Linked DNA regions of uncultured Dysgonomonas sp.. The protein of the gene in region 2 interacts with the protein of the main gene of each other region in a pairwise test. Links are inferred from orthologs where the notes say so. Each region holds a gene or a part of one and is shown on either strand. Other genes may lie near its edges.

Region 1 (5,631 bases), 3.2 Mb from region 2 along the record:
TGCGTATCCGCCCGAGAATATGTGTCCGAATGAAGGGGACATAGCACTACCGTCTACCAGGGGTAGGAGAGCAGTCTTCTCCATCGCTTTTCGCTCGAAGTCGATCACATCGCCTGTATATGGCTGTGTAAGCGTGTGCCAGGCCATATCCAAATATCCGAACGATAATTGACGATAACACAGGTAACCGGCATTGTAGTTAGCTGCATCCACAAGTTTTTTTACCAGTTCGGCAGGTATTTTCTCACCTGTTTTATAATGTACGGCAAACTTATCCAGATATTCTTTTTCGGTCAGCCAGTTTTCCATTATCTGAGATGGGAGTTCCACGAAATCGTGTAAAACATTGGTTCCGGATAAAGATTCGTAAGTGCATTTTGTAAGCATACCGTGCAATGCGTGCCCGAATTCATGCAGGAATGTTTCCATCTCATCAAAAGTAAGCAGAGCGGGGTCTGTACCGGCAGGGCGGGTAAAGTTCATTACAATAAGCACCTGTGGACGGGAATCCTTATCTTTTTCTATGTATTGGCCTTTAAATTCTGTCATCCATGCACCCTGCCTTTTTCCTTCACGGGGATGGAAATCTGTATAAAGTACGGAAAGGAAGTTGCCTTTTTCGTCCAATACATCAAACGCTTCTACTTCAGAATGGTAAACGGGTATTTTTGTATTCTTTCTGAAAGTGATGCCATACAAATCGGTAGCTAGTCCGAATACGCCTTTCTTTACATTTTCCAGTTCGAAGTATGGGCGTACCAGTTCGTCACTGACACTATATTTGGCATCTTTCAGTTTTTCGGAATAGTATGACCAGTCCCAAGGCTGAAGATCTATATCTTTATTTTCCATGCCTACAGCAAAACCTTCGACCATTTTCACGTCTTCGCGGGCAGCTTTAGTATAGGCATCGAACAGATTGTCAAGTAGTTCATATACGTGCTTCTTATCCTTAGCCATTTTGTTTCGTAATACATAAGTTGCATAATCGGAATAACCCAGCAGATTGGCGATTTCCATACGGGTTTTGGCTATTTCTTTTACATTTTCCTGATTATCGAATTCACCGCCTGCAGCACATTGGGTTGTATAGGCCTTATATAGCTTTTCCCTGAGGTCGCGGCGTGAAGAGTATTTCATGAATGCGATATAGCTTGGGGCCGATAGGTCAAATAACCATCCTTCTTTATTCTTAGACTTGGCTTTCGCTTCAGCTGCATCTAAAGCTATTTTAGGAAGTCCGGCAAGATCAGCTTTATCGGTCAGCAACATTTCGAATTTGTTGTTCTCTTTCAACGCATTTTGTCCGAAAGTCAGAGTTAATTGGCTCAATTTAGAAGATAATTCTTTATAGGTATCCCTGTCCTTACCAGTGAGTGTAGCACCTCTGTTTTCGAATCCCTGGTATGTCTTTTCCACCAGGCGGATCTGCTCAGGATTAAGATTGGATTCGAACCGTTTGTCATATACAGCTTTCACTTTCTGAAACAGCCCTTCGTTCAGGTTGATTTCATTCGAGTGTGCCGAAAGCTTCGGTTGTACCCGTTGGGCTATTTGCAGCATTTCGTCATTGCTTTCCGCACTTAGCAGATTGAAGAACACTGATGTAACACGGGACAGAAGTTTTCCTGATTCCTCCAGCGGTACTATTGTATTCTCAAAAGTAGGGACAGCCCTGATCATCACTATCTTGTTTATCTCCATAGTGTGGTCTTTAATACCTTTCTCTATGGCAGGTTCGTAATGTTCGTTTTTTATCTTATCGAACGGGGGAGTATCGTAAGGCGTTTTATACGCCGAAAAGAACGGGTTTTGAGCTTGAATTGTTGTCATCGCTATTATTAATAATAAAATAGATAATATGAGTTTTTTCATATAAATCAGGGTTTTTAAAGTTAATAAGTAATAGATAGAATGAAATGATATATTTTCGATTCTTAACTCTATGAACTGTTATATCTTATAATTTGTTCATCTTAAATATTATTTCCATTGAGTAACTTCATCTACAGAAAAACGTACCGTATCTTTACCTTCTTCGTCAGCTTTCCCTATAGATAAAAGTAATATGGGAATATATCGTTTCGGATCAAGTTCAAAGGCTTCAGTCAGTTCTTTACGCAAAAAACCACCTATAGGATTAGTGTCATATCCGTAATTTTTGGCAGCAAGCATCAGTTGCATTGTCACAAATCCACAATCGAGCAGAATGGAATTTCTTAGCCTATCTTCTGTGTAACTTGCACCATAACTAGTCATGATCTCCAACATTTTGTTTTTATGTTCCTGTGTCATTAAGTCATATTCCACATTGGCCGACAGTATTTTATCGGCAGATGAATAATTGTCCATGTCGCCATAGATGGCTATTATAGCAGACGAGGTTTCCCATTGCAGCTGATTAAACATCATATATGGCCTTATCAATTCTTTGCCTTCTTTGCTGTCGAAGATGAAAAAACGCCAGGGTTGTAGGTTGAATGAGGAGGGCGCAGTCATTGCATCTTGCAGGATATCGGATATTTCCTCTTTACTGATTTTTATCGACGGATCATATTTTCTGATTGAAGTGCGTTGTGTAAACAGATTGTTGGACTGAATCTTAACTTTCTTTAATTGCATAGTTCTCTTTTCGAATTAATAGACTAAGACAAAGGTATAAAAACTAATCTAAAAACTTTATCTTTGCCCATTAAATAAGATAATTGCGGGGATTGAAGGGCTTGAAAAAGTTCTCTTGCAGGATATACTTTTTTTTATGTTTTTTCGTTATTAATTAACTAGTGTAATATAATAGAGTTATGATTGACTATATAAAAGGTGAAATCACGGAATTAACCCCGGCCTCAGTCACCCTTGAAACCTATGGCGTAGGATATTTTATAAGTATATCGTTGAATACATATTCAAACCTGACAGGTAAGAAAAGTGCACAACTATTTATTTACGAAGCTATAAGAGAAGATGCTCACCAATTATTCGGTTTCTTTGACAAACAGGAACGCGAACTTTTTATGTTATTAATAAGTGTTTCGGGTATCGGAGCCAGTACCGGGCGTATGATATTGTCTTCGATGAACACACAGGAGCTTGCAAACGTTATTGCTTCAGGAAATTCTGATATGTTGAAAACCGTGAAAGGTATTGGTCTGAAGACGGCACAACGTGTGATAGTGGATCTGAAGGATAAGATAAAAGTAAGTGGGATAGAGCAGGTTGATATGTTTGCATCGGGACATCCGTCGGGGGAAGAAGCAGTCGCAGCATTAGTTATGCTTGGGTTTACTCAGCAGGCATCTCAAAAAGTTGTGGCTAAAATTCTAAAGGACAAAGCTGATAGTACAGTCGAACAGATTATAAAGACAGCATTGAAAATGTTGTGATCAGCTGGGCATTTTATAGTAAGTATAATAATTGCAGCTGGTTTATCCATAGAATGAAGTAATAGACGGTAGAAGATAATTTGATGATACATTTTTAATCTGACTAATTGTTATATTTTTAACTTAACCAGGCACTAAATAGGTTTGCAACCTTATTATCGATTATTTATTTTAGAGTTGAAAAAATATATAAAATATTTATTTGTAGCTACGCTCCTCATAAGTTCTGTGAGTTTGTTTTCTGGTATCACCGGTAAGACAGATTCCTTTTTTGCTTACGCTGACGAACTGCAATCACAGGATACAGTGCCTCGTTATCCTGTAAAGAAAACGCAGATAACTACATATAAGGATCTAAAAGATAATCCTCCTGCCGATCTCAAAACACCCTCTAATATTGAGACGTCGGTAGAATATGACCCCAATACAAAACTATACATTTTTCGCACCAGAGTAGGTGACCAGGAGATATCGACACCTTTTTCACTTACCCCTAAAGAATATATGGACTATACGTTGAAACGTTCAATGTCTAGCTATTTTAAGGGAAAGAATGTGGAAACCTACGACAATAAGGACGAAAAAGACGAATTCTCACTGAAGGATATAAAACTGGATATCGGCCCTGCCGAAAAGCTCTTTGGTCCCGGAGGAGTAAAGGTACGGACACAGGGATATGTAGAGGCTACAATGGGAGTCAAGCATACAAGTACCGACAATCCTACCCTGTCGGAACGTAACAGAAGTAAGACTGCCTTTGAGTTTAATGAAGATATACAGATGAATGTAACGGCATCTGTAGGCGATAAGATCAATTTCGATATGAATTATGATACAAAAGCATTATTCGATTTTGACTCTAAAAAACTAAAATTGGCATATGAGGGAAAGGAAGATGAGATAATAAAACGCATCGAAGCCGGAAACGTAAGCATGGCAACGACCAACTCCCTCATTAATGGAGGAACATCTCTTTTCGGTATCAATACGGAACTACAGTTTGGTAAATTGCGTGTCAATATGGTAGTATCGCAACAAGAGTCCGAATCTCAAACTACAAGTTCGAAGGGTGGTATCCAAACCAATGAGTACGAATTCAAAGCTGACCAATACGATGCCAACAGACATTTCTTCATATCCAACTATTTTCGTGACAATTATGATAAGGCTATGTCTAAACTGCCTTTTATTCAGTCGCCTGTCAATATTACCAATATTGAAGTATGGGTGACAAACAAGAGGGGGGATTATACACAATCCCGTAACATAGTTGCATTTGCCGATATAGGTGAACATACAAAAATCAAGAATAATAAATGGATTGCCGCCGGAGGAAAACCGGATAATCCGGATAATGATGCAAATGATCTTTACGCTACAATTAAAAGGGACAAACCTAAAGCGAGAGACAAATCTCAGGTTACAGCCGAATTTAGCGGATATATAGAAAGCGGCCTCGATTATGAAAAAATAGAGAGTGCCCGGTTGCTGACTCAGGCTGAATATACTTTTAATCCGCAATTGGGTTATATATCGCTTACCTCGGCTCTGCAAGCCGATGAAGTGCTTGCAGTAGCTTATACATACAGAGCCAACGGCAAAGATTACAAGGTGGGTGAACTGGCGACTGACATTGTGGATAAATATGATTCAGGTAATCCGAAATCCGGGGCATTGTTTGTAAAGCTGATAAAGCCTGTCTCTCTTTCTCCTCGTTCCTACACTTGGGATATGATGATGAAGAACGTATATAAGGTAAGTGATAATGCTGTTCAGCAAGACCATTTCATGTTGAATATATCTTATCAGTCAGACACTATAGGTACTTATATAAATTACATTCCGGAAGGTAATATCAGGAACGAACTACTGTTGAGAGTAATGAATCTCGACAGGCTCGATTCCCGCAACAATGAAGTAACAAATAAAGAAGGTACTAAAGGGGATGGTATCTTCGACTTTGTAGAAGGATATACCGTTAAGTCGCAGAACGGACGTGTTTTCTTCCCTGTGGTCGAGCCTTTTGGATCTCATCTGAGACAGAAGATAGGAAATAATACCATTGCCGATAAATACGTCTATCAGGAGCTATACGACTCTACATTGACTGTTGCTCAGCAAATTGCAGAGAAGAATAAATTCAAAATATCAGGTTCATATCGTGGATCAGGTTCCAGTAATGCAGAGATAGACCTTAACGCCACTAATATACCTCAGGGCTCTGTGAGATTAACAGCTGCCGGAGCCA
Region 2 (5,802 bases):
CCGAAACACAATCGGTATAGTATAATATACATTCACTAGTTCTCCTTTATGTTTTCCCGGTATCCAGTCCGGCATTAAATTTATTACTCTGAGAGCTTCTTTATCCGCAGCAGATGTAAGACCTTTTATTACTACAGGCTTTACAATCTTTCCTTCTTTAGTAACGATGAAACGGATTACTACCCGACCTTGAAAATCAGTTCCATCATCCAACCATTTCAGATTATCTCTTATAAACTCAAACATTGCCTGTTCCCCTCCGGGATAAGACGGCATTTGATCTGCTATAAATAGTATGGACTCACCATCTGCAATACCTTCTATTGGCAGACGAAAAATAACAGGAAGTGTAAAATCTGTATCCTTAATATTTTTTACATCTTTTCCCCATTCCCATTTAGGCATCGCCTTTATTATATCCACAACTAAACTGTCACAGTCGGGATGAATACCTCTGACAATATGTATATTCGTTATACTACCATCAGTTTTTATTGTAAATCTGGCAATAATCCGGCCTTCAATATTAGCCTTTATAGCCGATTCCGGATACTTCTGTCTTTCCTTCATAAATTTATACATCTCTTGCTCCCCTCCGGGAAACCGGGGCATAATATCCACAGCAATATATATATTGTCTTTACCCAAACTCCCCTCCTGCGCATTAGAAAAGATGGTTACTGATAAAAGAAAAAATAATAATGCTCTCTTCATAGCTTATCTAATATGAGTTACTCTATATAGATAAACTACAATACAAAAATCCACAAAAAGAATCCTATATTTTCAGTTTCACTCCAACCTTCACCAGCAATGCAGTAAGCCCGATAGTCAGCAATGAAAATACAGCACACTTCAATAATCCGACCGGACTAACCAACAAGGCTTCCGGTAATTGCAGATTTATCAATGTAAAAATCGAATATAATAAATATGGCAGCAAATAACAGGTCAAGGTAGCTGTTCCTGCAGGCTTTATAATATCAAACCACGATGCTTTCCCTTGCATATCGGTGAGCCAGTATATAAAAGCATATGTCAGAAGGGATATTCCCAAACACAAAAACAACCATGTCGGCGTAGCCTGTATCTTAGATATAATCCAGAATGAATGCGATAGGAATCCAAGCAACAGAGTCCCAATACCTGCGACGAAAGTTATGACTAACTTACGGTTCCCGCTAACTTCTGTTTCAGGACGTTTAAAAAGTAACATAAGTAACACACCTCCCATTGTAAATGCATGGAAACAACCATTCCCCGGGATTATCTCATGGAAGAATCCTAACCAGTGATTAGATCCGGCCACACATAACAATATAAACAACACACCTGCAATCCACAAATACATTCGGTTCTTGTATAAAAACAGGTAAATGATTGCACACAGTAAATATGTCCAGCCGATAAGCCCTAAAATCCCCCACCAGCGGATCTGGAACAATCCACCCTCTCCATCTCTGTAGATTACTGCCAATACACCAAGTATAATAACCCCCAAAACTTTCAAGGCTGTAAACAGATGCTTTTTACCGCCTCCCTGTTTTGGATAAACGTTCCAAATAAGAAAGAAACCAAACAATGTTAATATCGTAAAGACAGGTTTACTTATACCCGTCTCATCCGCTACACCCGATTCCAGATTTACGGTAAAGAGTCCCATAGCCAACAATGCCACCGAGCGCACGACTATATGCCATAAGATCTGTTTTTTCGTCTCACCTTTCTTCATCCGGCTCTCCATAGCCAGAGGTATAGACATACCCAATATAAAAAGGAAAGAAGGAAATACGACATCCGAAAAGCCCAGCATATCTTCCGAAGCCGCCGCATGTTCCAGCCAATGGGGAACACCCGATACAGACCAGAAATCGTTGACAAAAATCATAAAAAACATCGTCAAAGCCCTGAATATATCTATCGAGGCTACCCGTACAGGTTTTGCTATAAGAGAGGAATCCATATGGTATTTGATTTATATGTTTATAAAAATAAGGATAATTTCAGAAATAAAAGGATAACATTACTAAAAGGTAACAAAGGTTACACATATTTCAGCTTTTAGCTATTAGCCGTTAGCGTTGGCTATCGCATAAGTGATTTACAGTTAGCAACAAACAGTATTTTCACGAGAGATGTTAAGGTGTAAAGTCCAATTCATGATTTATAACTCATAACTTATTACCGAATTCACATTTATTAACTACGTTTAGCCAAAACCTGACACATCTGACAGAATTTTCATCATTTTCATCTTATTATTTTAGTATTCGTTGACCATTTTTAATTAAAAGGTAACAAAGGTTACACTTTTTTACTTATTATTTCTACCCTCCCTGTAGCCTCCCCAAGGGGTAGGCTGTTAAGTTCTGAATTCTTATATCCTCTTTGTCATGTTGAACGGAGTGAAACATCTCGTTTCTCAGTGTAACAAATACCTTTCTTAACAACACAGGACGTCTGCGCGAGCGGGTATATTCTCTCAATATATCTCAGTGTCTTCTCAGAGAAACTCAGTGTAATAATTTTATTTGTACCCATCATTTAACTAAAAAAATTAAAACTTTCCAGCCCTACCCCTTGGGGAGAAACAACGTTCGACAGAACGAAGTGTAGTCAATGGTGGGGGTCTATCAATACTTCAAAGAGCTATCATCTATATATAGATAAACTTTTCGTACTTTTGTTATAAATATAATAAACTTACAAATGATAATATTCAATACCACTTTTCATGTAGAAGACGATGTTTGCGGCGATTACATTAGCTACATGAAAGAAACATATATCCCGAAAGCTGCTACCAGCGGATTCCTCCATGAACCGCGATTCGCCCGTATTCATGCACAACATGAAGAAAGCGGCAGCAGTTATTCCTTGCAATTCAAAGTAAAAAATGTAGACACACTCAACCACTGGTTCGAAACTGAAGGCCTGGCTTTGCAAAAAGAAATTACGATACGCTTCGGGAATAAAACTCTGGGATTTGTTACATTACTCGAAGAAATAGAACTATAATGATAGAAAAGGAACGGATCATTCTGGGTATTGACCCCGGGACTCAGGTAATGGGATATGGTGTTTTAAGGGTGGTGAATAACAAGCCCGAAATGCTGGCAATGGGTATACTCCAATTAAGCAAGTATGATGACCACTATCTCAAACTTCGCCGTATCTTTGAACGGATAATCGGCCTGATTGATGAATTTCTGCCTGACGAGCTGGCTATCGAGGCTCCCTTTTTTGGAAAGAATGTGCAAAGTATGCTCAAGCTCGGCCGTGCGCAGGGTGTAGCTATGGCTGCTGCCTTATCCCGTGATATTCCTATTTTTGAATATGCCCCATTGAAAATAAAGATGTCGATTACCGGAAACGGAAGGGCAGCTAAAGAGCAGGTTGCCTATATGTTACAAAACTTTTTGAAAATCCCCAATGAGAATATGCTACCGCAGATGGATGCTACCGACGGATTAGCCGCTGCTGTTTGCCATTTTTTTCAAACAAACAACCCTTCTCAGGAAGTAAAATTTACAAGTTGGAAAGATTATATAAATAAAAATCCGTCAAAAGTAAAAAAATAGACAACTCATATGATATACGAAGACCTGAAAACAATAGAATACGGCGTTGCATGGGATTACCAGCAACAACTATTCGCAGAGGCTTTAAACTGCAAGGATAAAGGAATTCAGACTAATAATCATCTACTGTTTTGCGAACATCCCCATACTATCACAATTGGCAAACATGGCAAACAGGAGAATTTACTCTTTCAGGAAAGTTACCTAAAAGAAAAAGGAGTATCACTTTTCCAAATAGACAGGGGTGGTGACATCACCTATCATGGTCCGGGACAACTTGTAGGTTATCCGATATTCGATCTGGAGTCTTATGGTATCGGTCTTCGCCAATATATCTTTAACGTAGAAGAAATTATTATCCGGCTTCTTCAATCTTATAATATTCAATCCGAACGCCTTAATGGTGCCGCAGGTGTATGGCTGGATACAACCACGCCTTCAAAAACGAGGAAGATAGCCGCTATTGGAGTACGCAGCAGCCGCTTTGTGACTATGCACGGATTTGCACTGAATGTAAATACCGATTTATCTTTTTTCTCACTCATTAATCCCTGTGGTTTTATTGATAAAGGAGTTACCTCAATGGAAAAAGAGCTGGGATACAAAGTAAACATGGAAGAAGTAAAGGTAAAAGCGAAGAAGCTGTTTGAAGAGATCTTCATTGAAAAGATTGTTTAATAACTGTTTAACGAATTTTAGTTTCCCCACCCCAAACTTAACCGTGACTTAATCGTTTCGTAATCACCTTCTCATACTTTTGACGAAACAAAAAATGTATAGAGATGGATATAAAACGATTGGGAGCCATCGACATAGGCTCCAACTCGGTACGTCTGCTGATTACGGATGTACTCGACTATCACGGCAAAGCAATCTTCAAAAAAGATTCCCTGATACGCATACCCCTAAAACTAGGAGAAGACACATTCTCTACCGGACTGATCAGTGAACAGAAAAAAGAAAAACTCGCTATACTCATGCAGGCTTTCCATGGTCTGATTCAGGTAAACGATGTGGAAAAGTGGCGTATCTGCGCTACATCGGCCATCAGGGAAGCTACAAATGCAAATGAAGTACTCGATTATGTATATGCCAAATCGGGTATAGAAATCGAGATAGTGGACAGCAAAGAAGAAGCCCGTTTTATCCTGACCAACAGTATAGACGAACTTTTGGAAGAAAACAGGGCGTATATATACACAGATGTAGGTGGCGGCAGTACAGAAATGGTTATATTCCATCAGAATAAAGAGATAGCCACAGAGGGATTCAGACTGGGGACCTTACGCAATTTATCTCAAGAAGAGGAAAGAGCCGAATGGGAAAGAATGAAAGACTGGCTTGCCGAATACTGCAAAGATTTTGTAAAAGTATCTCTGATTGGTTCAGGAGGGAACATCAATAAACTCGATTCCCTGCTTCGCCGCTGTGGACGTATAAGACGTGAAGAACTCGTTAGTTTTTCGTGTAAGCTGAGAAAGATGACTTATGAGGAACGTCTCCTTAAATATAATATAAACCTCAACCGGGCTGACGTTCTGCTTCCAGCCATCGATATATACCTGCGTATAATGAAACTGGCACGGGCCCTGGTTATAGAAACCCCGATAATCGGTGTAGCCGACGGTATAATCAAAGATTTATACCTGAGAAACTATATGCCTGTATCAGTTCCCGAAGCGGACAAAGTATCGCAACCCTAAATAACAGGAAAACAACCCGCTTAACGGTTTATTCATAAGACCTTAACATAGCTGTCACAATATATTTATTCTTTTGTTAACGATAAAAAAGAATAGATATGAATCAAAAAAAACATCACAAGACCATCGTTTTATCGGACATACATTTAGGTTCGAAATGGTCGAAAGCAAAAGAAGCAACAAAGTATTTGAAAGAAAATACATGTGACACGCTCATCCTGTGCGGGGACATCATAGACGGATGGCAGCTCATGCGCGGAAAGAAAGCTAAATGGAAGAAACGCCACAGCAACTTTATAAAACTATTACTGGATATTCAACACGATACGAAAATCATCTACCTGAGAGGAAATCACGATGACTTTCTCGATCGTATCCTGCCTCTCCAGTTCCAGAATATAAAGATTGTAAAAGATTACATACATACAAGCAATGGCAAGCGTTTCTATGTAATACACGGCGACGTATTCGATATGGTTACCAGCCGTTACAGCTGGCTGTCGAAAATCGGCGATGTA

What was found.
Region 1: the proteins of ruvC (region 2) and ruvA interact in binary tests that used the Escherichia coli proteins (3 or more experiments, as listed by UniProt). The link is inferred for uncultured Dysgonomonas sp. from one-to-one orthologs.

What each region holds. Positions count from the first base shown.
Region 1 is NZ_LT599032.1:803,121-808,751, reverse strand. What follows is about bases 1,774-4,592. They hold ruvA (Holliday junction branch migration protein RuvA), read left to right. Parts: upstream 1,774-2,801; coding sequence 2,802-3,383; downstream 3,384-4,592. Other genes in these bases: sprA (cell surface protein SprA), read left to right, coding at 3,561-4,592; QZL88_RS03505 (nitroreductase family protein), read right to left, coding at 1,984-2,622; QZL88_RS03510 (M3 family metallopeptidase), read right to left, coding at 1,774-1,875. In the rest of the region: more of QZL88_RS03510, read right to left, coding at 1-1,773; more of sprA, read left to right, coding at 4,593-5,631. UniProt on the Escherichia coli protein: The RuvA-RuvB-RuvC complex processes Holliday junction (HJ) DNA during genetic recombination and DNA repair.
Region 2 is NZ_LT599032.1:4,025,384-4,031,185, reverse strand. Bases 1,810-4,799 are described here. They hold ruvC (crossover junction endodeoxyribonuclease RuvC), read left to right. Parts: upstream 1,810-3,017; coding sequence 3,018-3,581; downstream 3,582-4,799. Other genes in these bases: QZL88_RS16520 (hypothetical protein), read left to right, coding at 4,364-4,799; lipB (lipoyl(octanoyl) transferase LipB), read left to right, coding at 3,591-4,259; QZL88_RS16535 (DUF4286 family protein), read left to right, coding at 2,710-3,018; QZL88_RS16540 (DUF5009 domain-containing protein), read right to left, coding at 1,810-1,963. Outside these bases: QZL88_RS16545 (energy transducer TonB), read right to left, coding at 1-714; more of QZL88_RS16540, read right to left, coding at 779-1,809; more of QZL88_RS16520, read left to right, coding at 4,800-5,284; QZL88_RS16515 (UDP-2,3-diacylglucosamine diphosphatase), read left to right, coding at 5,383-5,802.